DNA from 2 places in the Stenotrophomonas sp. UBA7606 genome. Region 2 is predicted to be linked to the other one. Evidence: predicted binding sites of a transcription regulator. Region 2 holds the regulator's gene; the other holds the start of a gene.
The links. The regulator FliA, encoded in region 2, starts transcription of late flagellar genes. The targets are predictions, from matches to a motif close to TAAAGTTTNNCNNNCNNNGGCCGATAA.

Region 1 (12,525 bases), on a different contig from region 2:
TGCGACAGCTCGGTGAAGCGCGCATAGGCCTGCTCCAGCAGCACATCGTCGTGCACGCCCCAGGGCGAGAAATGCTGCTTGCCGATGTCCTGTTGCTGGAACCACTCCAGATCGCGCACATCGTCGAAGCCATGGCTGCGCAGGAAGTCGGCCTTGGCCGCGAACTGGCCGTTGGCGCCGCCCATGTAGTGGTTGCTGTAGCCCTGCTGCTTCAGGTAATCACCCAGGCAGAAGGCTTCGGGCAGGAACTGGCCCAACCGGCCCATGCTGTTCTCATCGCCCTGTGCGGTGGTCAACGGCACGCCGCACATCGACGACACCAGCCCGGCGATGGTCCAGCCGCTGCCATCGGCCGAGGCGATGTTGCGGAAATCCAGGGCCTCGCCGGCAAGACGCGCGATGTTTGGCATCAAGCCCGGGAACACGGCCTCGTCCAGGTAGGTGCGCTCCAGGCTTTCACCGTAGATCCAGACGATGTTGGGCCGCTTGGCCAATGGCTGTGATGGCAGCAGGTATTCGGGGGCGACGGCGCTGTAATCCACCGGCTGCATCTGCTGGTAGACGCGCCGACCATCAGCGTACAGCGGACTGAGGGCGACCGTCGCCACCAGTGCCGCGGCGAAGCCGGCAAACACCGCTCCGCCATGGCGGGGCAGTTGCAGGCGGCGCACGCGCAGCAATGCAAAGGGCAGCAGGGAGATCAGCATCAGGCCGATGAAGCCGGCGATATACCCGCCAAAATCGGCGACACCGGCGCCTTCCATGTCGCTGCGCAGGTGATAGAGGGTGGCGGAGTTGATGCCGTCACCACTGAGCTTGTCGATCAGCCACCAGCTACTCAACAACAACGACAGCAGGCAGAGCAGGGCGGCCTTGGTGCGGGCCAGTACGGGGGAGAGCAGCAGCAGCACAACGAGCGCGGCCAGGCACAGCCAGATGATCCAATGCATGCGGTCACTTGCGGTAGCGGAGGAGGTAGCAGCGGCCGCGGCCGCCGTCGCCTACCACCACGCCATGACATGCGGGTGACGGAAGGGACGCCCGGATGGTGCCAAGCCAAACCTGACTGAAATGTTTTTTGGTGACGGGGGTAGGAAAACCCCTATTCATCTTCCTATCACACAACCGCAGGCACAGTGCACACCTGCGGAAGGGATGCGGGCGATCACTGCCCGGGACCGCCGCGATTGCCGCAGCGCTTGGCTGCCACTGGCATCGCCTTCAGGACACGCATGGACACCACCACCCGTATGCCGGCGTTGTTCGCTGGCCACGACAGTATTGCGCGCGCTTCAGCCACCACCGCCGTAAGACGGTGCTGGCAGGATGTGGTGGCGCATTTCCCGCAACCGCGTGCCGTTGTCTGCGTGGCGGCGCAACGGCAGACCGAGGGCATCTGCATCAGCATCGCTCCGGAGCACGAAAGCCCGCATGTATTGCAGACCGTGTCGGCGCGCGTGGCACGCCGCATCAATGGTTTGCTGGATCTGCCGGGCGCGCGCCTGGACAGCAGCCATGCCCTCAACGACGAGGTCGTCGCCTTGGTGCAGGGCCTGTATCCGCACGCTTCGATCCCGGTCGTGCAGGTCAGTCTGGATACCGCCTTGTCGCCATTGGAACACGCGGCGCTGGGTGCGTGGCTGCGGCCTCTGCGCGAGCAGGGCATCCTGATCCTGGGCATCGGCAGCATGGTTGCCGGCAATCGCATTGCCTATGCCGCGCAACTGCGCGAGCTGGTCGGCCACGGCAACATCGCTGCCTTGGCCGAGCTGCAGGCGCTGCAGCACGACGCTGCCGCGTTCCTGCCTTTGCTGTACACCCTGGCGGTGCGCGCGGACGGCGACAGCGTGCAGTTGTTCGATGAGGTCTGCGAGGGCACCCCCAGCACCTCGGTGCTGCTGCGGCCGGATCCGCTGCCGCGCTGCTAACGGTGGCTGCGCTCCTCGCGTTCGCGTGCGCGTGTGCGGCGGTCGAACAGCAACGAACTGACGATCAGGCCCATGCCGATCACCACGCCCAGGATGAACAGCACGATGGCGAAGGTCGGGTAGCCCAGCAGCGTCCAGCGCGAAGGCACCCGCATCAGCAGCGCCGAGGACAGCAGCAGCGCGGCGGTGATCAGGCCGGCGGCGATGCGGTTGGCCACCTTCTGGATGTTTTCCATCAGGCGTGACTCTTCCAGCCCGGTGACCTTCATCTGCAGGCGATTCTCGGCCAGCAGGCTGAGGATGTCGGACATGCGCCGCGGCCCGGTACGCAGCAGCTGCTGCAGTTCCATCGCCTCGCTGGCCAGGTTGGCGGCCGACAGCGATTTGCGGAAGTGCGCGCGCATCACGTGCTGCAGTTGCTTCTCCACCACGCGGCGGGTGTCCAGCTCCGGTGCAAGCACGCGGCACACGCCTTCCAGGTTGAGCAGGGCCTTGCCGAGCAGGCTCAGTTCCGGTGGCGTGCGCAGGTTGGCGGCGGTGGCGGTGCGCACGATCTCCAGCACCACATGGCCTTCGGACAGGGTGCCGTTGGCCGCATAGCGGGCGATCATCTGCCCGGTTTCGCGCAGGTAGCGTTCCTCGTCGTAGTCCTCCAGGCGGGTACTGATGCCGATGATCTCGTCGGCCACCTCCTCGCCACGGCCATCGACGGCGGCAAACAGCACCTTGAGCAGGCGCTCGCGCAGCCGCGGCGGGACGTGCGCCACCATGCCCAGGTCGAAGATCGCCAGCTGCCCCTGCGGGGTGACGCGCAGGTTGCCGGGGTGTGGGTCGGCGTGGATCTCGCCGTGGACGAAGATCTGGTCCAGGTAGCCGCGCACCAGTGCCGCGGCCAGCGGCTCCATCGATTGCTCGGTGCGGCGCACCGGCGGTATCGCGTCCACGCGCACGCCCTGCACCAGTTCCATCGTCAGCACCCGGCGGCTGGACAGGTCCCAGACCGGCTGTGGTATCCACAGCTCGGGGTAGGGCTGCAGGTGCTGGCCGAAGCGGGCCAGGTTGGCGGCCTCGGTCTGGTAGTCCAGTTCCATCCGCAGGGTCTTGGCGAACTCGTCCAGCCAGTCGGAGAAGCGCACCTTGCGGCCTACCCGGGTCAGGTGGTCGGCGGCGGTGGCAAAGCTGCGCAGCACGCCGATGTCCGAACGCAGCTGGGTGGCGATGTCCGGCTTCTGTACCTTCACCGCCACCTGGCGGCCGTCGTGCAGTTCGGCCTGGTGAACCTGGGCAATGGATGCGCAGCCCAGGGGCTCGGGGTCGAACCAGGCGAAGATCTTGTCGACCGGCGCTCCCAGCTCCTCTTCGACCACCGCGCGGATCTGTGCCACCGGGATCGCTGCGACCTGCTCCTGCATGCGCTCCAGCGCGGTGACGTATTCCGGCGGAATCATGTCCGGGCGGGTGGACAGCACCTGCCCCAGCTTGACGAAGGTGGTGCCCAGGGCCTCCAGGTCGGAGACGAACTGGGTGGGGTCGCCGGCGGTCGGTGCCTTGCCCAGGCGTGGTATCTCGCCATCCAGGGAGATGCCGGAGAACACGCCGGAGTGGCGGTAGCGCAGCAGCAGCCGCACGATCTGCTGGCGGCGGCTCATGCCACCGATGGTCGAGGGACTGTCGTTGCTGATCGGCTCGCTCACTGCTTGCTCCTCGTGGCCAGACCCGCAGTGTCGCCGTTGCCGGGTTGGCGGTGGGTGAATACGGCATCACTACGCATTGGCGGGTGAATCGGTGAGAATCCCGCTTCCCCATACCAACGGTGCCCCATGGCTGGAGCCAGCCTGTTTGCCCTGCTCGACGATATCGCCACGCTGCTGGACGACGTCTCCATCCTCACCAAGGTTGCCGCCAAGAAGACCGCCGGCGTACTGGGCGATGACCTGGCCTTGAACGCGCAGCAGGTGACCGGGGTCAGCGCCAACCGCGAACTGCCGGTAGTGTGGGCGGTAGCCAAGGGCTCGCTGCTCAACAAGGCCATCCTGGTGCCGGCGGCGCTGGCCATCAGTGCCTGGCTGCCGTGGGCGATCACCCCGCTGATGATGCTTGGCGGCGCTTTCCTCTGCTATGAAGGCGTGGAGAAGCTGGCGCACAAGTTCCTGCATTCCAAGGAAGAGGACGCCGCCCACAAGGCCGAACTCAACCGCGCATTGGCCGATGACAGGACCAATGTGGTGGCGTGGGAGAAGGACAAGATCAAGGGTGCGGTGCGCACCGATTTCATCCTCTCGGCCGAGATCATCGTGCTGTCGCTGGGAGTGATCTCCGACGCGCCGTTCGGGCAGCAGGTGGCGGCTTTGATCGCCATCGCCACCGGCATGACCGTGTTCGTCTACGGGCTGGTGGCCGGCATCGTCAAGCTGGATGACCTGGGGGCATGGCTGCTGGACAAGGGGCGCGCGCTGGCCGCATTGGGTCGGGGCATTCTGCATGCCACGCCATGGCTGATGCGCGGCCTGTCCATTGCCGGTACAGCGGCAATGTTCCTGGTGGGCGGTGGCATCCTGGTCCATGCCATCCCGGCGCTGCACCACTTCGTGCTGGGGCTGGCGCCGGACAACCTGGCATGGCTGGCCAACGCCCTGGGCAGCGTGGTGGTGGGCATCCTGATTGGTGCGCTAGTGCTTGCCGGGGTGACCTTGTTCCAGCGCATGCGCGGCGCCAAGCCCGCACATTGACGCCGCACGGCGGGAGCGGCGCCGTTGCCTGCGTTGCGGATAGCTGACGCAGGACGGCTGCGCGCCTGGTGCGGATCGTGCAGTTGCAGCAGCGATTACTTCTGGCCCTGCTGCAGCTCCTGCAGGTACTGCTGCGCGCGTGCCAGCGATTGACCGGAAAGGCTGTCCAGCAGCTGCTGCCAGCGATGGTCGGCAGGCAGGCGCTGCAGCACCCGCCGCGCCGCCAGCATGCTGCCGACCATCATGACCGCACCGAAGCCAAGACTGCCGAGGAACCAGGCCGGTGCCATCGTGTAGAGGTCCAGGCCCAGCCACTGGACGCAGGCCCATTGCAGCGCCAGCAGCCATAGGCAGAACCACGGCAGGCCCAGCGCCAGTTCGCTGAGCGCGGTGAAGCGGCGCAACCGCGCCAGCCGCAGCTGCTGGGCCAGCACCGGTGCGTCGCTGGCATCCAGGTGCAGGGCAAGCAGGGCACGGGTGATCGAAACCCAGATGGCGGCGATGCCATAGACGTGGAATGCCAGGCCGGTCAGCAACAGCTGCGGAACCTGCCGGTGCGCGAACCAGAAACCGGCGGCCAAGGCGGTGACCACGATCCACACCAGCAACCACAGCAGCTGCAGGCCGCTGAAGCAGCGCAGGCGCAGCCGCAAGGCCTGCCTGCGGGGCTGCTGCCAGGCCTGCAGGGCCTGGGCTTCCAGTTGATCGATACGCTGGGCCTGCACGGCCCAGGCGGCTTTCAGTTCTTCCAGTTCCATGGGCTCAACCTCGCGGTGGGGTGGGGGCGGCAAACTGCTGGCGCAGTTGCAGCTTGATGCGGTGCAGGCGGGTGGCGGCGTTGCTGGCACTGATGCCCAGCACCTCGCCGATCTGACGGTGGCTGCAGTCGTCCAGGTACAGCAGCAACAGGGCCCGGTCCAGTGGTGGCAGGGCATGGATGATCGTATGCAGCTGGGACAGCTGCAGTGCCTGCTCGGCGCTGTCGGCAAGGCCGGGAAGGTTGTCGACGTCCTCGCCGTCGGCGTGGTGGCGCTGGCGCACCCGCACCGCGCGCACCCGCGAAATGGCCACGTTCAAGGCGATGCGGTACAGCCAGGTACTGAACTGGGCGCGTGCACTGTCGAAGCCGGGGAAGGCCTGCCAGGCCTGGATGCTGATCTCCTGCAGCAGATCCTTGCGGTCCTCGGAATCGCGGCAGTAGCTGCGCGCGACCTTGAGGGCGATGCCCTGGTGCTGTTGCAGCAACGTGGCAAAGGACCTGCGCAGTTGCTCGGCGGCGGCGGCTGTAAGAGTGTCCATGCCCGGGTTGTTCGCGGCAACAGGCGGAATATCACAGATCCCCGTCGAGCGTGCTCAACCGGCGCTGTCGACCCGGTCGCGGCCGGCCTGTTTGGCTGCATACAGGGCGCGATCGGCGCGTTGCAGCAGGCTGTCGGCGCTTTCGCCCGGCCGCCACTGCGCCACCCCGGCACTGAAGCGCACATGCACGCGCTGCTCCTCGTGCAGGAACGGCCGCTGCGCCAGTGACTCCTGCAGCCGCCGCAGCTGTGCTTCGGCCTGGGCCAGCGGCATGTCGGTGAGGATCAGCACGAACTCATCCCCGCCCAGCCGTGCGATCTGACCGTTGTTGCCCAGCCGGGTCTGGGCCGTTGCCACCAGGTGGCGCAGGGCCCGATCACCGCCGGCATGGCCGTAGCTGGCATTGGTGTGGCCGAAGTGGTCCAGGTCGAGCATGGCGATGCTCAATGCGCCCTGTGTCGCGGCCATGGCGGCCGCCAGTTCCGCGTCCAGGCCACGCCGGTTGAGGGCGCCGGTGAGGGGGTCGGTGCGCAGTTGGCTGCCCACCTCCTCCAGTTCCCTTTCCAGCTGCTGCACGCGCAGTTCGGCGGCCTTGGCCTCGGCACGTGCGTTGGCCAGGTGGTCGCGGGCACGTGCGGCCTGTTCCTGCACACGTGCGGTGTCCTGCAGCACGTCCTGCAGCAAGTGGTTCAGGTCGGCGATGCTGCGCGCCTGACGCACGGCGATGGCGTAACTGGCAATGCGGTCGTGGTACTCGCCGGTTTCGGTGGCCATGCCGTCCACCTGCTGGACGAAGTCGACCATCAGGTCCTTCATCGCCTGCTTGGATTCGCCGATGCCCTGGCGCAACAGGCCTTGCCGGTAGATCACCTCGCGCAGCTCGTTGCGGGCCTGTTCCAGCGAGGCGCTGTCCAACGGTCCGGCCAGGACCTCACGCACAGTGCGCACCTGGCCGTGCAACCAGCTCTGCTCGTCCAGCAGTTCAGTGATGTTGTCCAGCAGCAGCGCGAACAGCTTGAGCAGCAGTTCGTGCTGTTCCTGCAGGCTGGCACTGCGCACGCCCACCTGGTGGCACAGCTCGCGCAGGTGGGTGGCGATCGGTTGCAGGGATTGGCCACTGCGCCAGGCGTGCAGTTCTTCGCTCATGCGCTGGGCCTGCTGGCCCAGCGCCGGGGCCTGCTGCAGCAGGCTGGCCAGCACCGCGTCCAGGGTGCCGCGCAGCAGGTCGCGCAGCTGCGCCGACTCGCTGCCGGCGGTGAGTGGGGTTTCCTGGTCGATGGTGCGGATGTATTTGTCGATCAATTGCCGCAGCAGCCGCCCGTAGCGTTCCCAGTCCTGCTCGGCATGGGCGCTGTGCAGGCGCTGGCCCATGTCGCCCAGTTCGCCGGGCAAGGTGCACAGCCCCTGGGCAAACGCTCCCAGCAGCGGTTCGGGTGCATCGGCACCGACAAACAGCCGTTGCAGCATCGCCATGCCGGCGCTGCCATTGCCCAGCAGTGTGGCGGTGTTGCTGGCGTTGTCGCTGCTGGCCGCACGCCGGGACAGGATGCGCCCCAGCCCGCTGCCGCGGGTGTGGGAGGTATCGTCGGGGCTGTCAGCCATGTGCCGGGTCCGCAGGGTTGGGGGTGCGCGGGGCGCACCACGGGGGTGGTATCCAAGCCCCATTATCGGCAAGGTGTGGGCCTGCTTGAACGGCAACCGGTCACGGGAGGGATGCCATGCGGGTTCTTTTGGCCGGCGCCACCGGCCTGGTGGGGGCACAGGTGCTGCAGCGTCTGCTGGTGGACACGCGCTGCACGTCGGTGCTGGCGCCCAGCCGCCGCGCGCTGGGCGTGCAGCACGCGCGGCTGCGCAATCCGGTGCTGGATTTCGAACAACTGCCGCAACATGGCGACGATTGGCAGGTGGATGCGGCCATCTGCGCACTGGGCTCGACCATGAAACAGGCCGGGTCGCGGCAAGCCTTCCTTCGCATCGACCATGACTATCCGCTGGCCATCGCCCGCCTGGTGCGGGCGCAGGGCTGCACGGTGTTCGCGCTCAACTCGGCGGCCGGTGCCAACCCCCGCGCGTGGGTGTTCTACAGCCGGGTCAAGGGCGAACTGGAGCGTGACCTGCAGGCACTGGACTTCGCCTCGTTGACGCTGGTGCGACCGGGCCTTATCGGTGGAGAACGCAGCGAATACCGTGCTGGCGAGCAGTTGGCCGGCAAGGTGCTGGGAGCGTTGGCGCCGGTGTTGCCGCGTGCCTGGCGGATCAACCCGGCCAGCAACATCGCTGCGGCGCTGGTGGAGGCCGCGCTGGCACCACAGCCGGGTGTGCGGGTAGTCGGCGCAGCTGCGCTGGCCTGAGTGCAGCCTTGCCCGCAGCGCAATGTGCGGATCTGCAGGGCGTGATCAACGGCCCAGCGGCGCCTATCGGGTTGGGGACCATGCCGTGGTGTTCTGTAGTGCCGAGCCATGCTCGGCAAGCGGCCGCGTGGGCGGCCGATGCGCCTGTGGCCTGGTGGCCTAGGCCGCACCTGCGGGGAGAGACTGGCCGCCGTCCACTGCCAGGATCTGGCCGGTGATCCAGCGTGCCTGCGGTGAGCACAGGAACAGTGCGGCATCGGCGACATCCTCGGCATTGCCGAAGCCGCCGAACGGGATGCGCTCGCGGATCTGTGCATACAGGGCCGGCTCTTCGCTGCGGCGGCGGTCCCACAGGCCGCCCGGGAACTCGATGGAGCCGGGCGCGATCGCATTGACGCGGATGCGCTCGCAGGCCAGTTCGGTGGCCAGGCTCACCGTGTAGTAGTTCAGCGCCGCCTTGGCCGTGGAATAGGCTGCTGCGCGTGGCGTGGGCACCGATGCATTGATGGAGCTGACGTTGAGGATGGCCGGCTGCGTGCTCCGCCGCAGATGGGGCAGGGCCTGCCGGTTGGTGCGCACCGCCGCCATCAGGTCCACCTCAAAGCCTGCCTGCCAACTGGCATCGTCGCTGCCATTGCCAAAACCCGACGCATTGTTGACGACGATATCGATGCCACCCAGCGCCTGCGCGGCGGTGTCCACCCAGTGCGCGATCTGATCGGCATCGGCAAGATCGCAGGCCTGCTGATGGACGCGTGCCGCGCCGCATGTCTGCAGCCCGGCGGCGGCCTGCGCCAGCACCTGCAGGTCACGCGCGCAGATGCTCACGCCGGCACCGGCGGTGGCGAATGCCCGGGCGATGGCCAGGCCAATGCCCCGGCTGCCACCGGCCACCAGTACGCGTACATTGGAGAAGGACGGATCAGGTCGCATGTGGCAATCCAGCGGGTTACGGAGTACCCATTATCCGCATGGCGGGCACGCCGCGTCGCTGCTCAGGGCAGGCCCGGCACGTTCAAGCTGGCAAACAGTTCGTTCTGCGCCTTCTTTGCCATCGAACGCGGCAGTTTGGCGATGAAGCTGTCACCGCTCAGCGCGATGTCCGCCTTGACCAGCAGGCCGTTGATGCGGGTATAGCTCCTGCACACGTAGCGACGGCCTTGCTGGCTGACCTGCAGGAACATGGGGGCGGTCAGGATGTTGTGGCCCTTGCGGTACAGGCGGGTGCCGGCATTGTTCGCTACCAGACGGTAGCCATGGGCCTGTGCCCAGTCATCGATCCTGGCGATGACGTTGTGGTCGGAGGTGAAACTGGTCAGGTCATGCGGCCGGCTGTTGCGCTTGGCGACCCAGGCCAGCAGGTTGATGCCGATAAAGCCGCCAAAGGCGCCCGCTATCATCCCGCTCAGCACTCCCATGCAGTTCACTCCTTGAAGGTTCCGACTGCCAATTGGGCCATGCCATGGCGGAGCATGGGGTGAAGAGCGGCTAGGCCCAGTTGCTGGGCGGATGCCCGTGGTCCGGGTCACGCATGTGCACGATGCAGAAGCGGTGGCCGGTGGGGGCTTCCATCACCCACCAGCGTTTGACGAAGCCGATGCGGCGTGCGCCCAGCGCTTCCAGGCGGTCGGCCTCGGCGTCGATGTCATCGGCCTCGATGTCCAGGTGCACGCGCGGGGCATGGCTGACCCGTTGCACCTCCACATGCAGGTTGGCCGGCGCGCCCAGCAGCTCGCTGTATTGTGCGCCATCGTCCTCGGTGTACCCCGGCGCTGCGCGAAGGCCAAGTGCAGCGCTCCAGAAGGCGGCGGCACTGTCGCTGTCGGTGTCCTGGCAATCGATGATGAAACCGGCAAGACGGCTGCGGTGGGCCATGGCGGTGCTCCGTTGCAGGAATGTGCAGGGTAGCGCGTTGCACGGGCGACGGCCGCGAAGGCCCGCCGATTCAGTGGTTGGACAGGAACAGTTCCACCTTGCCGCAGTTGGGGCAGGCATGCAGGTCGAACTCTTCGCGGTTGACGAACAGCTCGCCCAGGTTGCCGAGCAGGAAGGGCAATGCCTGCGAGCCCTCGTGGAAGCGGCGGCGGCCGATGAACTGCATGCGCATGCCGGGGCAGCGTTGGCAATCGATCAGGCGCGGTGGTTGCATCCACTGTGGCCCATCGACGCGCTGCTCGTGGATGTCGGCCGGGCTGCCATCGGCATGGCTGCCGCATTTCCAGCAGCGATCGAATGGGTCTTCGTTTACTTCCTTGCAGGTGGTGCAGATCCAGGTGCCCATGGCGATGCGTGCTGGTGTTGTGGGTTGCCTGCATCGTAGCGCCGAACCTGCTGCGTGTTGTGACAGTGTGCAGCGGGCGGCAGGCAAAAAGAGGCCCGCATTGCTGCGGGCCTGAAGTCTTGCTGCAACTGGGAGGAAACCTGGATCAGCTGGCCAGTGCCAGGTCGTCGATCAGCACGCGCAGGAATCGCGCGGCTTCGCCGCCGGTGCAGGCGCGGTGATCGAAGGTGACCGACAACGGGATGACCTTGTGGGTCTCGATGCCGCCCATCACCGGGGTGACCTGGAAGCGGGCACGGCCGGCGGCGACGATGGCCACGCACGGCGGTACGACCACCGGGGTGGCGTAGCGGCCGGCAAACATGCCGAAGTTGGACAGGCTGATGGTGTAGCCGCTCAGTTCCGAGGGTGCGATCGAGCGGTCTTCGACCTGCTGGCGCAGGCGGTTGATGCCCTCGCGCACGCCACGTGCATCCAGCATGTCGGCATTGCGCAGGGCCGGCACGAACAGGCCGTCGTCGGTGTCCACGGCAATGCCGATATCGACCTGTGCGTGCAGGGTGCGGGTGAGGTTGTCACCGTCGAACCAGGCGTTCATTGCCGGCACCGCCTGACAGGCGCTGACGATGGCGCGGACCAGGCGCGAGGTCATGTCGTTGCCCGGCGCCCAGGCATGGATGTCGGCGTCGTCGCTGAGCGTGGTCGGCACCACCTTGCTGTGCGCATCGGCCATCACCCGCGCCATGTTGCGGCGCACGCCCTTCAGCGGCTCCGGCTGGCCCTTGGCGACCACGCCCGGCGGGGCGGTGCGCATCGGCTTGCCTGCTGCAGACAGCGGGGTGCGCGCGCTTGAGCCCCTCTCCCCTTGGGAGAGGGGTTGGGGTGAGGGTACGGCAGCTGCAGTAGCGATCTCCCCCCCGGCCACTGTCCCGGAGGGAGAGGGGAGCAGGGCGGACGGATTCGCCGCCGCCTGCTTCACATCATTCATCGTCACCGCGCCATCGGCGCCGGTGGCGCGTACGCGGGCCAGGTCCACGCCCAGCTTGCGCGCCATCGCACGCACCGCCGGCATCGCCTTGACCCCGCCCACGGCCACGGCCTGTTCGGTGTGCACGGCATTGGAGCTGACCATCGCGCCGACCACGGTGCCTTCATCGGCACGTTCGGCGGCAGCGGCGGCTACCGGGGCCGGCGCAGCGGCCGGTGCCGGCGCGGCTTCGGCCGGGGCGCCGTGGTGGTGGCCGGTGTCCTGGCCTTCGGCACGCTGCGGCAGGTTGGGGTCCAGCTCGAAGCTGGCCAGCACGTGGCCGGTGACCACGATGTCGCCAGGCGCACCGGCCAGCTTCAGCACCTTGCCGGAAACCGGCGAGGGCACTTCGACCACGGCCTTGGCGGTCTCCATCGATACCAGCGGCTCGTCGAGCCTGATCACGTCGCCTTCCTTGACGAACCACTCCACGATGGTCGCGTCCGGCAGGCCTTCGCCCAGGTCAGGCAGGTTGAAATTCTTGGTCTGGCTCATGTGCAGTTCTCTTCCAGCAATTCAAGTTCGCGTGCCGGCAGCCAGCCCTGCGCGCCATCGGCGCGTTCGGACCACCACCAGCCGCCATGTTCGTGATGCAGCCGCACCTGCTCGCCGCGGTCGACGTCCAGCTCGCGCGCGCTGTAGTCGCGCAGCGCTTCGGCGCGGCCGTCGTCGAGCACCCGCAACCAGGCCACCGGCGCCCAGCCGGCACTGCCTGCCTCGGTCTTCACCCAGGCAAAGGCAGGCCATTCCTCGTCACGCACACCGAGCTCGACGATCTGCCCGGTGCGGAACTGCAGGGGATTGCGGTATTGGCTGCGGTAGCTGCCAATCAGGCGTGCCAGCATGTCAGCCCGCCGCGACCGCGCGCTTGGCGGCGGTCACAATCCGCTCAACGCTCGGCAGGTACTTC
Region 2 (16,255 bases):
GGCGGTCTGCCTGGCCAGTTGGGCCTGGTTGTACTGCGACAACTGCTTGAGCTGGTCGAACAGTGCACGGCGTGCCTTGCGCGACTCATCGCTGGAAATGATGCGGGCGGTATCAAAATCGTCGCTGGCGATCGCTGCGGCGATACGCTCATGCGCGCTGAAATAGGCGGCACGGTATTGTTTCACCTTCTCGTACATCGCCAGCTCTTCGGCGCTGCTTGCCACTTCGATGTCGTCGTAGGCTTTTTCCGCAGCAGTGATCAGGGCATGGGTGTCGCGCAGGCGCTTGTCGTAGTCGGCGAGCTGCGCAGCGTCGCCCTGATAGCTCAGCTGGGCCTGCTCGTAGGTGCGGTACTCGCCGAGCTGTGCGCGCATCTCCCCCAGCGCCTGCACGGCTGGCATCCAGTTGTGGTCCACGGCCTCGATCTGGCTGCTGGCCAGGCTCATGCGCCAAAGGGCGAACACGCCCAGCAGCAGCGTGAACAAGCCGGTGATGCAGAACGCGAAAACCAGCTTGCGCGTGATGGATAGATTTCTGAACCAGTTCATTGCGAACGCCTCCGATGGCGTGCAGGTAGTGCCGCAGCCGCAGGTCGCGGGCGGGATCGAGAAGGGCCGAAATGGGCCGTGGCGAAGTCTTGCGTACCGTCTTGGTCAGCGGTATCGGCGCGATGGCGGTGGTTCTTAAGCGTTTATTGCAGGCTTGGGTAAGGCGTTTTTGCCAAGCGCGCTGCACAGCGACTTCAGGCTGGCGTGTGGAGCAACTGCAGGAGGGGTGCGCCTATGCGCTCGCGCCCTGCGCCGTTGCTACAGGGCAGGGCGCAGCGGGCTTGGAAAGTGGGCGTCGCGGCTTGCGCCGCTTCTGCCACGGGCAGGTCAGGCGGCCTGCGGGGCGCGCAGCGAACGCACCAGGCCCCCGATATCGACGATCAGGGCGACCCGGCCGTCACCCAGGATGGTGGCACCAGACACGCCACTGATGCGACGGTAGTTGTTCTCGATGTTCTTGACCACAACCTGCTGCTGGCCCAGCAGTTCGTCCACTTCCAGCGCGATCTTCTGGCCATCGCCTTCCACCACGACCACCAACGGATCGGAAGTGGCATTGCCGGGGTAGCCGTAGTAGTCGCCCAGCGACAGGATTGGCAGGTACTCACCGCGGACCCTTAATACGCGACCTTCGCCGGCCATCGTGCGGATGTCGTCGGCCTGCGGCTGCAAGGCTTCCAGCACGTAGGCCAATGGCAGGATCAGGGTTTCCCCGGCCACCGATACCGTCATGCCATCGAGGATAGCCAGGGTCAGCGGCAGTCGGATCAATACGCGGGTGCCGGCACCGGTGCGGCTTTCCAGCTGCACTTCGCCGCCCAGGGCCTGGATGTTGCGGCGTACGACGTCCATGCCAACGCCGCGACCGGACAGCTCGGTGACTGCATCGGCGGTGGAGAAACCCGGCTGGAAGATCAGGTCCCAGACCTGCGCGTCGGTCGGGCTGTCGGGAATGCTGATGCCGCGCTCGCTGGCCTTGGCCAGGATCTTGTCGCGGTTGAGGCCGCGGCCGTCATCGCTGACCTCGATCACGATATGGCCGCCCTGGTGTGACGCGGCCAGGGTGATGGTGCCGGTTTCGTCCTTGCCGGCCTCGCGGCGGACATCCGGCATCTCCAGCCCGTGATCGATGGAGTTGCGTACCAGGTGGACCAGTGGGTCGGCGATTTTCTCGATCAGGCCCTTGTCCAGCTCGGTACCTTCGCCGATGGTGCGCAGGCGCACCTGCTTGCCGAGGCGGCTGGACAGGTCGCGGACCAGGCGGGGGAAGCGACGGAACACCGCGTCCACCGGCAACATCCGCACGCCGATGACGGCCTCCTGCAGGTCACGGGTATTGCGTTCCAGCAGATCCAGGCCCGCGAACAGGCGCTCGGCATGCACCGGGTCCAGGCCGCCGGACACCTGCTTGAGCATGGCCTGGGTAATGACCAGCTCACCAACCAGGTTGATCAGTGCGTCCACCTTGTCCACGCTGACGCGGATGGAGGTTTCGGCGTCGTGATTGTTGCCTGTTGCCGCCTTCGCGGGCTCGGCGGTGGCGGCAGTGACGGCGGCGGCTGTGGGCTCAGGGGCTGTTACCGCCAGGCTGGGCGGGGCGGCCGGGCGGATGTCGAGTTCGCAGTCGTCGACCACCCAGGCAAACGTGTCTTCGATGCGGCTGCGCGGCACCTTGCCAACCAGGCCCAGATCCCAGGCCAGGTAGGCTTCCAGCGGATCCAACTGCTCGAAGCCAGGCAACCGCTCCATGCGCGGCTCCACATGCAGTGCACCCAGGGTTTCCAGTTCACGGATGATGCGCAGCGGATCATTGCCGCTCATGAACAGTGAAGGGGCAGGTACAAAGCCGATCTGCCAGGCGTCCGGTGTTTCGTCCTGCTTGGCCGCTGCCGCGGCGACGGGGGCAGTGCCTGCCAGCACCGCCTGCAGACGGTCGGTGACGGCCTTGACGGCCGCCGGGTCGGCTGCTTGGCCATGCTCGGCCTCGCGCAGCAGGGCGCGCAGCACGTCCACCGATGCAAGCATGGCGTCGACCGCGGTGCCTTCCAAGGCGCGCTTGCCGGCGCGCAGCTCGTCCAGCAGGGTTTCCAGCACGTGGGTCAGCGCGGCGATCGCCTCGAAGCCGAACGTGCCGGCGCCGCCCTTGATCGAGTGGGCGGCACGGAACACCGAGTTGATGACTTCCGGGTCCTGCACGCCGTCTTCCAGCGCCAGCAGCCCAGCTTCCATCGCATCCAGCCCTTCGCGGCTTTCCTCGAAGAAGGTGGCGTGGAAACGTTGCAGGTCCATGCTCATGGCGCGGTATCCGATCGGGTGGGGCAGGTGGGCGTATCAGCCCAGGACTTTCTGTACGGTGGCGACCAGCTGTTCCGGGTTGAACGGCTTGACCAGCCAGCCGGTGGCACCGGCAGCCTTGCCCTCGGATTTCTTGTCGGCGGCGGACTCGGTGGTGAGCATCAGCATCGGGGTGAACTTGTAGTCCGGCAGCTGGCGCAGTTCGCGGATCAGCGAGATGCCGTCCATGTTCGGCATGTTGACGTCGGTGACCACCGCGTTGAAGCGCTGGCCCTTGGCGCGGCCCAGGGCCACGGCGCCATCTTCGGCTTCTTCAACCGAAAAGCCGGCCGAGGTGAGGGCGAATGCGACCATCTGGCGCATCGACGCCGAGTCATCCACCACCAGGATTCGTGCGCTCATGCAGCGTTCTCCACAGATTTCAATGTGTCAGGGGTTGCTTCCAGGCCAAGGGCCTGGAGGACACCGAGCAGGCGCGCGGCGTCACGGAAGGTATCGGTAACATTGTCGAAGACGGTGCCGTGCCCGGCCTGGCGCCGCGCCAGCACGAAGGCGCACAGCACCTGCATGGCGGCGGTGTGCACGCGGCTGACCTGGCCGGCGTCCAGCCGCAGTTCCCCGGCCTGGGCCAGGTGCGGGGCCAGTTGTTGCTTCAGGTCGCTGGTGGACTCGATACCGAGATCCTGCGACAGGGCCACAGTGCTCATCGTTGCTCCGGACAAACGTTACTGGGAGGGATAGCGGCGCTCACGCGGGTAACTTTAGGGAGACGATTGATAGTGTTAACTACGGCACACTCCTGCTGCGGGCCGCAGATGGCAGCCTTCCCGGCCTTCCCCCAGGCTGCGCCGAACGTATTGCCTGAACGAGCCCCCTGCAGGAGGCTGCGCACCGCTCGCGCCGGTGGCATGAGAGGAGGACGCCGGGTCTGTGCAAGCGGTGCTTGCAATCACTGCAGCAGGCGGGTGGCGTCGAGCAGGATCATCGGTTGCGCACCCAGGCGGGCGACCCCGCGGAAAAGTTCGTTGGATATCTGGCAGATGCGTGCGGTGTCCGGGGGCTCTATCTGCGAATCGGTGAGGCTGGCCACGTCTTCCACCGCCGACACGCGCAGGCCCAGTGTTTCGCCGTTCTCCTCCAGCACCACGATGCGGGTCTGGCCATCCTCTGCGGAGCTGGCCATGCCCAGGTGGGTGCACAGGTCCATCACCGGCACGACCTGGCCGCGCAGGTTCATGATGCCCAGCATCGAAGCACCAGTGCCGCGTAACGCCAGCAACGGCACCGGCAATACCACTTCCTGCACCTTCAACAATTCCAGCGCATAGGTCTGCTGGCCACAGCGCAGGCGCAGCCAGCGCGAGGCGCGCTCACTGGCGCGGCGTTGGTGTGCGGTCGGCGTAGGCGGGCGCTGGGCCTGTGCCTGCAGTTCCTGCCAGCTGGTGGGGCGCACGGCGAGCGCTGGGTGGGAGCGCGGTGCCACTGACGGCGCCGGTCGCCCTGCGGCAACCTCGAAGGCTGCCTGCAGGCTGGGCGTGTCGCTGTGCGCCATGCCGCTGCTTTCGGCGGCGCTGGCCTCGTAGATCACTTCGTCGGGAAGGTCGTCCCAGGTGGGTTCGCGGCCCTGCTTGGCGGCAAGCGCCGCAGCATGCGCATCGTCGAAGGCGGCCTGCAGCGCATCACTGTCAGCGGGTACGGCAACGGGTTTGCTGGTGGTGGCGTCCGCCCCGGCCAGCGCGGCCTCAAATGCGCCTTCCTGCTCGGGCGTGTCGCCGGGCACCAAGGTTGAGGCAGGAGCGACGGCCTTGGCTGCCTCAATTTCGGCCAGCGCCGCTTCGAAGGCGGCTTCCAGCTCTGGCGTATCACCAGGTACGGCAGCTGCTACCGGCGTTGGCGGTGCGGCCGCAGGAACCGCTTCACGCAGCAGCTCGCCCAGGTAGTCATCCAGCACATCGTTGCTGCTCATGCCGCGCGCTCCAGCTGCGCGGCCTCGTCGGCCAGCAACCAATCCAAGGCGCGGCGGTAGGCGGCCATGCCGCGTCCCGGATAATCGTCGCCCAGCAGCGGTACGGTGAGCGCCGCGGGGTTGCAGATGCGGGTGTCCACCGGGATGGCATCTTCCCAGACGCGTTGGCCGTGGGTGTCCTGCATCAGCTTGAGGGTCTCGTTGCCAGCGCGGGTGCGACGGTCGAACAGGGTGGGCAACACCGAGATCGGCAGCGGGCGCTTGCGCGAGCGCTCAACCATTTCGCCGGTGCGGACCATGCCATCCAGGCCATGCAGCGCCAGTGGTTCGGCCTGGGTGGGGATGATCAGGCGATCGGCAGCAGCCAGCGCGTTGATCATCAGCAGGCCCAACGTGGGAGCACAGTCGAGCAGGATGTAGTCGTGGTGCTCGCCGTGGCGTGCCAAGGCCTGCTGCAGGGCAAGGCCGAGGCCCGGCTGGTTGGCGCTACGGCGCTCCAGCGTCGCCAGCGAGGCTTGCGCGCACAGGTAATCCAGACCGGGGATGGCGCTGTTGCGGCTGAGTTCGGCGATGGCGTGGGGCGGGGTGGCGAACAGCTCCTGGACGCCCTGCGGCACTGGCTCCACCGCAACACCAAAGGCACGGGTCAGCGAGGCGTGCGGGTCCAGATCGATCAGCAGTACCTTGTAGCCTCGCGCGGCCAGGCCGCGGCCCAGCGACAGCGTGGTTGTGGTCTTGCCGACGCCACCCTTCTGATTGGCAATGGCCCAGGTACGCATCAGTGAACTCCTTCAATTACTGCCGGTACACCGGCATTGGCAGTGCCTGCCGTGCTGCCGCCGCCGCTCGGCGCCGGCTCCTCCGCACTGGCGGTGGCACTGGCAGGCAGGCTTGCGGCGCCGGCCTGGTCGGCCAGGATGATGACCATCACCCGGCGGTTGCGGTTGCGCCCGGCCGCCGCGTCATTGCTTTCGCGGGGGCGGAACTCGCCATAGCCCACCATCGCCAGGCGCTGCGGTTGCACGCCGTGGTCGGCAAACAGATGCACGACGCTGGCGGCGCGGGCTGCGGACAATTCCCAGTTGGACGGGAACTGCGCGGTGGCGATGGGCAGGTTGTCGGTATGGCCTTCCACGCGCACCCCATTGGGTGCGTCCAGCAACACATCGGCCAGTTTGCCCAGGGTGTCACGGGCGTCGGCGTCGAGGGCGGCCGAACCGGTGCCGAACAGGATGTCGCTGTTGATCTCCACTTCGATCCACAGTTCGGTGCGGCGCACGGTGATCACACCCTGCTTCACCAGCGGTGCCAGCGCTTCGCTCAGGCGGTTGGCGATCTGCCCGAGCTGGCGCTCGGCGCGTTCCAGTTGCTCGCGGTTATGGGCCGAAACCGGCATGCGCATATGCGATGCCATCGATGGCAGCTGGGTAGGGTCGGCCATGGCACCGCCGGTCATGCTGGGTGAGCGGATCACCGACGGAGTGTCGTGGCCGCCACCCTGGATCTGCATGTTGCCTACCTGTACCTGGGTGATGGTACGCGGCGCGCCGCCGAAGGCAGTGGTCAGGGCATCGGCCATGACCCGGTACTTGCCCTCGTTCAATGAAGAAATGGCATACATGACCACGAAGAAGGCGAGCAGCAGGGTCATCAGGTCGGCATAGGGGATGGCCCATGCTTCGTGGTTGGCGTGCTCTTCGTGGTGCTTGCGACGGGCCATGGTTCAGTTCACGAAGCCGGCCAGGCTGTTTTCGATATTGCGCGGGTTCTCGCCCTGGGCAATGGCGATCAGGCCTTCGATGACCATCTCGCGCTCGCGGCTGCTGTTGGCGATAACGCCCTTGAGTTTGGCCGAGACCGGCAGGAACAACAGGTTGGCCGAGGCGATGCCATAGATGGTGGCGGTGAATGCCGCGGCGATGCCGTGGCCGAGCTTGCTGGGGTCGGCAAGGTTTTTCATTACCGCGATCAAGCCCAGCACCGCGCCTATGATGCCCAGGGTGGGCGCATAGATGCCCATGCCTTCGAACACCTTGGTGGCGGCCAGGTCCTGCTGCTCCTGGCTGCCCAGTTCGATTTCCATCATGTGGCGGATGGTCTCCGGTTCCACCCCGTCCACCACCAGCTGCAGGCCCTTGCGAATGAAGGGGTCGTCCTGCAGGTCCACCTGTGGCTCCAGCCCGAGCAGGCCCTGGCGGCGGGCGATGTTGCTCCAGTCCACGATCTGCTGCACCAGTGCCTGGCGGTCGCTGGCCGGCGGGCGGATCACCCAGCGCACGATCTTGAACGCGTGCTTGAACACGGCAGGCGAGGTGTGCAGCAGGATGGCGGCGACGGTGCCGACGATCACGATCACGAACGCAGCCGGTGACCACAGCGAGGACAGGCCGGCGCCCTTGAGGATGCTGCCACCCACCAGCGAGGCGAGGGCGAGGAAGAGTCCAATGATGCTGAGTCGGTCCATGGTGCGTATATCGGCCTGGTTGGAGCGGTCTTGAATCAGGGCTTTGCTTGAGCCCCTCTCCCGCGTGTGGGAGAAGTGGGGGGGGCTGAGGGCAGCTTTCTGCGTTACAAGCTGAAAGCGCCCCTCACCCGCCCCTTCGCGGGGCGCCCTCTCCCGCAGGCGAAAGAGGGGACTGACGGGATCGCGAACGCTGTCGGTGCAATCAGGAGATCGCTCACCCCTGTCCTCCACGCAACCCATCCACATCCAGGATCAGCGCCATGCGGCCATCGCCAATCAGGGTGGCGCCGGCATAGCCCTTGAGGCCGCGCAGGGCGCGGGGCAGGGGCTTGATCACCACTTCCTCGCGGCCGCGCACCTGGTCGACGACCAGGCCAAAACGGGTTTCGCCCATCTGCAGCACCACGATGGTCAGCAGGGTGGACGGGGTGGGCGGAACGCCGAGCCAGTCGCGCAGGTCCACCAGTGCCAGGGTATGGCTCTTGCGGTCCAGCACGGCACGGCCATCGAACCAGCCCAGCGAGGTGGCGGGGGCATGCAATACCTCCATCACACGGGCCAAGGGCAGGGCGTAGACATCGTCGCCGGCCTGCACCAGCAGGGTCGGCAGGATGGCCAGGGTCAGCGGCACGCGGATCAGGAAGCGGCTGCCACGGCCCAGTTCGGACTGGATCTGGATCTGGCCGCTGAGCTCGCGGATGCGCGATTGCACCACGTCCATGCCGACACCACGGCCGGAGATGTCGGTCACCTGCTGCTTGGTCGAGAAACCAGGCAGGAACACCAGGTGCAGGCATTCCTCGCTGCTCAGGCGGGCGGCAGCTTCCGGGTCGATCAGGCCTTTTTCGCGTGCCTTGTTGCGCAGGCGCTCGGGATCGATGCCGGCACCGTCATCCTGCACTTCGATGCTGACGTAGTCGCCTTCCTGCTGGGCAGACAGGCGTACCCGGCCCATCCGCGGCTTGCCCTGTGCTTCGCGCAGGTCGGGGCCTTCCACGCCGTGATCGATGGCGTTGCGGACCAGGTGCACCAAGGGGTCAGCCAGCGCTTCCACCAGGTTGCGGTCCAGCTCGGTGTCGGCGCCGATCAACTCCAGGTCCACTTCCTTCTGCAAGGAGCGGGCGACATCACGCGCCACCTTTGGGAAGCGCGAAAACACCTTGCCCACCGGTTGCATGCGGGTGCGCATCACTGCCGATTGCAGGCGTGCAGTGGCGATGTCCAGGGTGGATACGGCGCGGTCCAGCTCTTCGTCCTTGAGCCGTGTACGCAGTGTCTTGAGCCGATTGCGCGACAGCACCAGTTCGCCGATCAGGTTGACGATCGCGTCCAGCCGTTTGGTATCCACGCGCACCGTGTGCTCGGGCTCGGCGGCTTTCGCGGTGGCAGGTTTGGCTGCAGGTGGTGCTGCGGCTGCGCTGGGCGTGGGCGCGGGCCTGGCGGCCGCCGGCGCGGCGGCAGGTGCCACGGCCGCTGGTGTGCCTGCGCCGGGCGCAGCGCCGGCATGCAGCTTGTCCAGCAAGGCTTCGAACTCGTCCTCGCTGATCAGGTCATCGGCGGCGGTTGTGGCGACAGCGCTTGGCGCGGCCGTGCCGTGCAACTGATCGAGAAGGGCTTCGAATTCATCCTCGCTGATCAGATCACTGCCGGCAGGCGCTGCTGCGGCTTTGACCGGTGCCGGTGAAGGCGCGCTGCCCATGTCGAACTGGGCGATCAATGCGGCCGGCGCATGCCCGGGCTCGGTGCCGGAGGACACCGCGTCGAGCATGGCCTGCAGCCAATCCAGTGATTGCTGGGCGGCGTCGAAATGGTGTGCCAGCAGCTGGCCCTTGCCAGAGCGGGCCATGCCCAAGGCTTCCTCGGCGGCATGGCACAGCTCGACCATCGGCGTGATCGACAAAAAACCGGCACCGCCCTTGAGCGTGTGAAAGCCGCGGAACACGGCATTGAGCTGGTCGGCATCTTCCGGTGCCTGCTCCAGCGTCACCAGCTGCTCGCCGAGTCGATCGAGGATCTCCTGCGCTTCGAGGATGAAATCGGCGGCGATGTCGTCGGCGAACGTGCTCATGGCTTACAGCCCCAGGTCCGACAGCAGGTCGTCGGCGTCATGCTGGGACACGGCGTGGCGGTCCAGGCCGTCCACCGCGGGACCGGCCAGCCCGTTGTTGCGGGCCGGGTCTTCCGGCGGTGGTAGGCCGAGTGCGCCAAAGCCTTCGTGGACGCGCCGGACGATGCCGACAACGCGACGGATGATCTGCCCGGTCAGGTCCTGGTAGCTCTGGGTAAGGGCCACCTCGGTGAGGTTGTGGCGGATGCGGTCCAGGATCTCGCCCTGGTCGGCATTGAGCCCGTCGGCACGCAGGCGCTCGGTCAGCGCACGGCACTCTTCGGCCAGGTCCAGGGTGCGATGGGTGGCCTGTTCGGTCATCTCCACCACGTGGTCCAGGCGCGCGCAGGCGTCGTCCAACTCGCCGGCTTCGCTGGGCACGCTGGGCAGCTCGCCCAGGGCCTGGCCCAGCTCGCGGGCCAGGCGGCCCAGCCCGGCCATCATCGGCTGGGTACGCAGCGCTGCGAGCGCGTCGATTTCCTGGCGCCACGCCGCTTCGTCACCGCTTTCCAGCGCGGCAAGCGCATCCTGCAGGCGTTGCACCAGGGCCGATTTGTCGCTCAGCGATTGCGCCAGATCGTCCATCAGGCGCTCGCTGCCAGGCGTTCGAAGATCTTGCCCAGCTTTTCTTCCAGGGTCTGCGCGGTGAACGGCTTGATGATGTAGCCGTTGACGCCGGCCTGGGCGGCCTCGATGATCTGCTCGCGCTTGGCTTCGGCGGTGACCATCAGCACCGGCAGGGTCTTGAGCTTGGGGTCGGCACGCACGGCCTTGAGCAGCTCGATGCCGGTCATGACCGGCATGTTCCAGTCGGTGACCACGAAATCGAACGGCTGGCTCTGCAGCAGGGCCAGCGCGGCATGCCCGTCCTCGGCTTCGGCGGTGTTGGTGAAGCCCAGGTCGCCGAGCAGGTTCTTGACGATGCGGCGCATGGTCGAGAAATCGTCGACGATCAGGATGCGCATGTTCTTGTTCAAAAGATATTCCTCTTAGTGTTCCTCGAGCCCGGCGTCGGCCGACTCGAAAATCTTCAGCCGCCCACGCAGGCGCAGCATCGCCTGGCCGTGGATCTGGCAAACCCGCGACTCGCTCACACCGAGCACCGCGCCGATCTCTTTCAGGTTCAGTTCCTGCTCGTAGTACAGCGACAGCACCAGCTGCTCGCGCTCGGGCAGCAGGCCGATGGCCTTGCCCAACTCGGCGCCGAACTGGCTGCGTTCAAGCATCTGCTGCGGGGTGGGGCCGCCGGTGGTAGGGGTATCCAGCTCGCCCTGATCCTCGATGCGCGACTCCAGGCTCAGCACCTGGCCACGCGATGCGTCTTCGACCAGACGCATGTATTCGGGCAGCGGCATGTCCATGGCCTGCGCCACTTCGGTGGCGCTGGCAGCACGGCCGGAAGCCTGCTCCAGGCGGCGGATGGTGGCGGCGGCATCGCGGGCACGACGGTGCACCGAACGCGGCACCCAGTCGCCACGGCGGATTTCGTCGATCATCGAGCCACGGATGCGGATGGACGCATAGGTCTCGAACGAGGCGCCCTGCTCGGCGTCGTAGCTGCGCGAGGCTTCGATCAGACCCATCATGCCGGCCTGGATCAGGTCGTCGACCTCGACACTGGCGGGCAGGCGGGCAGCCAGGTGATGAGCGATGCGGCGTACCAGGTCGGCGTGGCGGGCAATGCAGTCATTGGCCGCGTTGCGCTGGACCTCACGGTACTGGGCTGCGGCGTTGTTCATGCGCTCACCTTCTGCTGGAGGATGCGTTCCAGGAAGAACTCGACGCCACCGCGCGGTGCGGTCGGTGCCTGCCAACGGGAGGTGCGGCGTGCGATCTCCTGGATGGCCAGCGCCGCCGGCGCGGACGGGTACAGCTTCACCACCGGCTGCTGGCGCTGCACCGACAGGCGCAGCCAGTCGTCCTGCGGCACGCAGCCCAGGTAGTTCAGCGAGACATCGATGAGGAACTTCTCGCAGACACGCACCAGCTTTTCGTACAGGGCGCGGCCTTCGTTGGGGTCGCGGGCCATGTTGGCCACCACCTGCACGCGGTCCACACCGCGCTCGCGCGAGAGCACCTTGATCAGCGCGTAGGCGTCGGTGATGGAGGCGGGCTCGTCGCAGACCACCACCACGGTGTCCTGCGCGGCCTGGCAGAAGGTCAACACGCTGTCGTTGATGCCGGCGGCAGTGTCGATGATCATCACATCGAGGTCGCGCTCCAGCTCGGAGAACACGTTGACCAGGCCCACGTGCTCGGCCGGCTGCAGCTCGGCCATGTGGCGGCGACCGGAAGCCGCCGGTACCACCAGCACGCCGTTGGGGCCTTCGATGATGACGTCTTCCAGGCTGGCGCGCCCGGCGACCAGGTCGGCCAGGGTGTGCTTGGGCTGCAGGCCGAGCACCACGTCGATGTTGGCCAGGCCCAGGTCGGCGTCCAGCAGCAGGGTGCGTTTGCCCATGCCGGCAAGCGCCACGGCCAGGTTGGCCGAGACGTTCGTTTTGCCCACACCGCCCTTGCCGCCGGTCACCGCGATGGTGCGCACCGGGCCGGCTGGCTCGCGGCGGGTGGCCGACAACGGGAAGGTATTGGTCAGCTTGGCGTACTCACGCGACTGCATTGTTCAACTCCGGGTTGCAGGGCATATCGGCCGCGCGGCGCAAATCTTCAAGGCGAAGTACAAGATTTGCGGCCGAGGCCCGGTACAGGTCTTCCGGCACGTCCTGGCCGTCGGTCACCCAGGTGATCGGCAGGCGGTGGTCCACGGCCACCGACAGGGCCGACCCGAAGCGGCCGGTCTCGTCCAGCTTGGTCAGCACTACCCCTTGCGGGTTGGCGGCGCTGAAGCGGCGCACCACTTCATCCATGTCCTGGAAGCTGGTGTTGGCCGGCAGCACCAGCAGGGTGCGGATCTGGCCGGCGGCACGCAGCCACTGCAGCTGGGCGGTGAGGGCACGGTCGCGCTGGCCCAGGCCGGCGGTGTCGATAAGCACCAGCTTGTAGTCGGCCAGCTTGTGCAGCAGCTGGTTGAGATCGGTGCCGCTGTTGGCCTCGTGCACGGCGATGCCGAGCTGGCGCCCAAAGCCATACAACTGTTCGCGGGCGCCGATGCGCTGGGTGTCGGTGGTGACAAGGGCGACGTCACGTGCGGCGTGGGCTTCGGCAAAGCGCGAGGCCAGCTTGGCGATGGTGGTGGTCTTGCCGGCGCCGGTGGGGCCGACCAGGGCAATGACACCGCCGGTTTCGATCGGATCGCTGGGGGCGATCGGCAGCTTCCTGGAGATCAGCCCCAGCATCAGGCCGCGGGCACGGGTGGGATCGGTATCGGCCGGGATCTGGATGGCGACGTCGCGGGCCAGCCCGGCGTCGAAGCCATACTCGTCCATCAGGTCCAGTGCATTGGCGCGCACCGCACTGCCGCGCAGGCGTTCGTCGGTGAAGCGATTCATCTCGCGCTCGATCAGATGGCGCATGCCGGCTACTTCCTGGCGCAGCTGCAGCAGCTGTTCGTCGTCGCGCGGCGCGGCGGCAACCGCTACCGGGGCGGGAACGGAGGCAAGGGCAGGGGCAGCGACAGGGGCCGGTGCGATGGCAAGCGGGGCAGCGGGCGCGCTGACAGCAACCAGCGGCGGCACGGCGGCGGCAACTGCAGCAGCCACAACCGGTTCCATCGCGGCCGATGCAGCTACGGGCGCGGTGAATTGTGGTGCCTGTGCCTGTACCGGCAGCGGCGGGTCGATCTGGAACTGGGCCCGGCCCTGCGGACGTTCCGCATGGACCGTGGCCGCCGCCGCGTGGGCCGAGAAGCTGACGCTGTCCTCCACCAGTGCTGGGGATTTGACAGCGCTGCCGACGGGACGGAAGGCAGGTACCACCGGCGGCTCGTCGGCGCTGGCCGGCAAGGTGGCGAACACCTGCCGCGCTGCGGTGGCGCTGGGTTCGGCGGCAGGTACCTTGAGCAACGCTGCAAAGCGGCTGCCCGGGGCCAGCTCGATGCTGTTGTCGATGGAGCGGCCAGTGGCCCCCACCGCGGAGCGCGCCAGCGCGGCCACGGCCGACGCGGTGGCCACGACCGGTTCCTGCGCCGGCGCCTTACGACGGGTTACCGCCGCCATGATGGCTTCGGCGGCGCTGCGCGGCTTGGCCGGTGCCGGCGGTGCCGGGCGGGTGGCTTCCAGCGCCTGCTGCACTGCGGTTTCGTCGTAGTACGCGGCCGCCACGATCTCGACGCCTTCCTCGATCCGGCGGTTGGACAGGATCACGGCGTCAGGCCCATGTTCCTTGCGGACCAGGTTCATGGCGGTGCGCATGTCGGCGGCGACGAAACGTTTGATCTTCATGTTCTGGTACCGGGAGTGGGGCTGCGGCGAAGGCGTGGCGTTGGCGATGTGGAACATGGCGTGGCGGGCTCCTTCGTGCGCGGTTGTTGCGGGATCGGGTCAGGTGTCTGTTTTCTGTCGCGTTGCCGGTGGGCCGCGCCTCAGCTGATCGTGCCGACCAGCTTCAGGCGCTTGTCCTCCGGCACCTCGCTGTAGGCCAGGACCGACAGCGACGGCACGCTATGTCGGACCAGGCGCGCCAGCGCGGCGCGGACCGGCGCCGGTACCAGCACGACCGCGGGCTCGTTGCGGGCCTCCTGCTTGCCGACGCAGTCGGCAAGACTCTGGTGGAGGCGTTCGGCGAGACCGGGTTCCAGTGCGGCACCATTGCCTTGCGTGGACTCCTGCAAAACCCGTTCCAATTGCGGGTTGAGCGTGAATACCGGCAGCTCCGGCGACATCCCGGCGATCTCCTGCACGATGAAGCGGCCCAGCGCATTGCGCACGGCGGCGGTAAGCGCCGTCGGGTCCTGGGTGACCGGTGCGGTTTCCACCAGCGCCTCGGCGATCTTGCGCAGCTGGCGTACCGGGATGCGCTCCACCAGCAGGTTCTGCAGCACGCGCGCCACGGTGGACAGCGGCAAGGCCTTGGGCGAGAGATCCTCTGCCAGCTTGGGCGCAGTCTTGGCGAGGGTGGCCAGCAACTGCTGCACTTCTTCGTGGCCCAGCAACTCCGGCGCGTGCTCGCGGATCAGGTGCGACAGGTGGGTGGCAATGACGGTGGCCGGATCAACCACCGTATAGCCCAGCGATTCGGCCTGGGCGCGCTGATGGGGTTGGATCCAGGTGGCATCCAGGCCGAATGCCGGATCCTTGCCGGCAATGCCGTCCAGCTTGCCCATGGCGCTGCCCGGGTCCAGCGCCAGTTCGCGGTCGGGATGGATGTCGGCGGTGGCTACCGGTACCCCGTGCACCAGCAGACGGTAGCTGCTGGCCTGCAGTTCCAGGTTGTCGCGGATGTGCACCGGCGGGATCAGGAAGCCCAGGTCCTGGGTGAGCTTGCGCCGTACCCCCTTGATGCGTGCCATCAACTCGCCGCCCTGGGCCTTGTCGACCAGCGGGATGAGCCGGTAACCGACCTCCAGCCCCAACGGATCCACCGGGCGCAGTTCGTCCCAGCTCAGTTCGGCGGTCGGCGCCGGTTGCGGCTGGCCCAGTGCATTGAGGGTACCCTCCGCGGCAGTGCTGGCTGCCGCCGCCTTGCTGGCGGATTCGGCAACATCGCGCTTCCAGAACTTCCAGGCCAGGAAGCCGAGCACGGCGGCCAGGCTGAGGAAGGCCAGGTTGGGCATGCCCGGCACCAGGCCGACCAGACCGATGATGCCGGCGGCGATGGCCAGCGCACGGTACTGGCCGAACACCTGGCCCATCATCGCCTGGCTCATGTCCTGTGAGCGCGAGGCGCGCGTGACCAGCATGGCCACCGCACTGGACACCAGCAGGGCCGGCAGCTGTGCCACCAGGCCGTCACCGATGGAAAGCAGGGTATAGGTGGCGGCAGCATCGCCGAACGGCATGCCGTGCTGCATCACGCCCACGGCCAAGCCGCCAAGCATGTTGATGAACAGGATCAGGATGCCGGCAATGGCATCACCGCGGATGAACTTGCTGGCGCCGTCCATCGCGCCGTAGAAGTCGGCTTCCTCGCGGACTTCCTCGCGGCGCAGCTTGGCTTCCTCGCGCGTCAGCAAACCGGCGTTGAGGTCGGCGTCGATCGCCATCTGCTTGCCGGGCATGGCATCCAGAATGAAGCGGGCAGTCACTTCCGACACGCGGCCGGCACCCTTGGTGATCACCACGAAGTTGATGATGGTCAGGATGGCGAACACCACGATGCCGACCGCGTAGTTGCCGCCGATGACGAACTCGCCGAAGGCGGCAATCACCTTGCCCGCGGCCTCATGGCCGTCTTGGCCGTTGAGCAGGATGACGCGGGTGGAGGCCACGTTCAGTGCCAGGCGCAGCATGGTGGTGACCAGCAGCACGATGGGGAAAATGGTGAAATCCAGTGGCCGCTTCACATACACCACGGCCAGCAGCACCATCAACGAGATGGCGATGTTGAGGCTGAACAAGGCATCCAGCACCGGCGGGGCCAGCGGCACCACCACCATGGCCAGCAGGGCAAGCACGATCAGCGGAGCGCCGATGCCCTGGCGCAGCATTTCCAGCAGGCGGCGGGCGGACATGCCGTTGGCGGCGTTGCTCATGGCTGTGCCCCCTTGGCGAATTCCTCAACCTCGAGGGAAGGCAGCTGGGGCATCGGGCCGGTACGCCACTGGCGTAGCTGGTAGACGTAGGACAGGACCTGGGCGACGGCCGAATACAGTCTCACGGGGATTTCCTTGCCGAGTTGGCTCTCCCGATACAAGGCGCGTGCCAAAGGCGGGGCAGAGACGATGGCGACCTTGTTGCCGTCGGCCACCTGGCGGATGCGCAGGGCCAGTTCGTCCACGCCGCGGGCCACCACGGTGGGGGCATTCATGCGCCCGCTT

Region 1: the regulator FliA is predicted to act here: its motif matches at 7,621-7,647, upstream of B2527_RS10285 (GGDEF domain-containing protein).

The regions. Positions count from the first base shown of each region.
Region 1 is NZ_DLJW01000079.1:588-13,112, reverse strand. Features, by position in the region: gene B2527_RS10315 (phosphoglycerol transferase I) at 1-950, opposite strand, end outside; gene B2527_RS10310 (dioxygenase) at 1,233-1,928, shown strand; gene B2527_RS10305 (ABC1 kinase family protein) at 1,925-3,577, opposite strand; gene B2527_RS10300 (DUF808 domain-containing protein) at 3,749-4,657, shown strand; gene B2527_RS10295 (hypothetical protein) at 4,753-5,415, opposite strand; gene B2527_RS10290 (RNA polymerase sigma factor) at 5,420-5,956, opposite strand; gene B2527_RS10285 (GGDEF domain-containing protein) at 6,011-7,558, opposite strand; gene B2527_RS10280 (NAD-dependent epimerase/dehydratase family protein) at 7,675-8,307, shown strand; gene B2527_RS10275 (SDR family NAD(P)-dependent oxidoreductase) at 8,467-9,240, opposite strand; gene B2527_RS10270 (hypothetical protein) at 9,303-9,725, opposite strand; gene B2527_RS10265 (VOC family protein) at 9,796-10,182, opposite strand; gene B2527_RS10260 (hypothetical protein) at 10,253-10,588, opposite strand; gene B2527_RS10255 (dihydrolipoamide acetyltransferase family protein) at 10,734-12,110, opposite strand; gene B2527_RS10250 (SH3 domain-containing protein) at 12,107-12,460, opposite strand; partial or broken gene B2527_RS10245 (alpha-ketoacid dehydrogenase subunit beta) at 12,462-12,525, opposite strand, start outside.
Region 2 is NZ_DLJW01000133.1:130,852-147,106, reverse strand. Features, by position in the region: gene B2527_RS19200 (methyl-accepting chemotaxis protein) at 1-549, opposite strand, end outside; gene B2527_RS19195 (chemotaxis protein CheA) at 877-2,844, opposite strand; gene B2527_RS19190 (response regulator) at 2,881-3,246, opposite strand; gene B2527_RS19185 (STAS domain-containing protein) at 3,243-3,551, opposite strand; gene B2527_RS19180 (chemotaxis protein CheW) at 3,794-4,810, opposite strand; gene B2527_RS19175 (ParA family protein) at 4,807-5,589, opposite strand; gene motD (flagellar motor protein MotD) at 5,589-6,530, opposite strand; gene B2527_RS19165 (flagellar motor protein) at 6,534-7,274, opposite strand; gene B2527_RS19160 (chemotaxis protein CheA) at 7,489-9,342, opposite strand; gene B2527_RS19155 (protein phosphatase CheZ) at 9,346-9,966, opposite strand; gene cheY (chemotaxis response regulator CheY) at 9,966-10,358, opposite strand; gene B2527_RS19145 (RNA polymerase sigma factor FliA) at 10,371-11,120, opposite strand; gene B2527_RS19140 (MinD/ParA family protein) at 11,117-12,001, opposite strand; gene flhF (flagellar biosynthesis protein FlhF) at 11,988-13,721, opposite strand; gene flhA (flagellar biosynthesis protein FlhA) at 13,862-15,949, opposite strand; gene flhB (flagellar biosynthesis protein FlhB) at 15,967-16,255, opposite strand, start outside.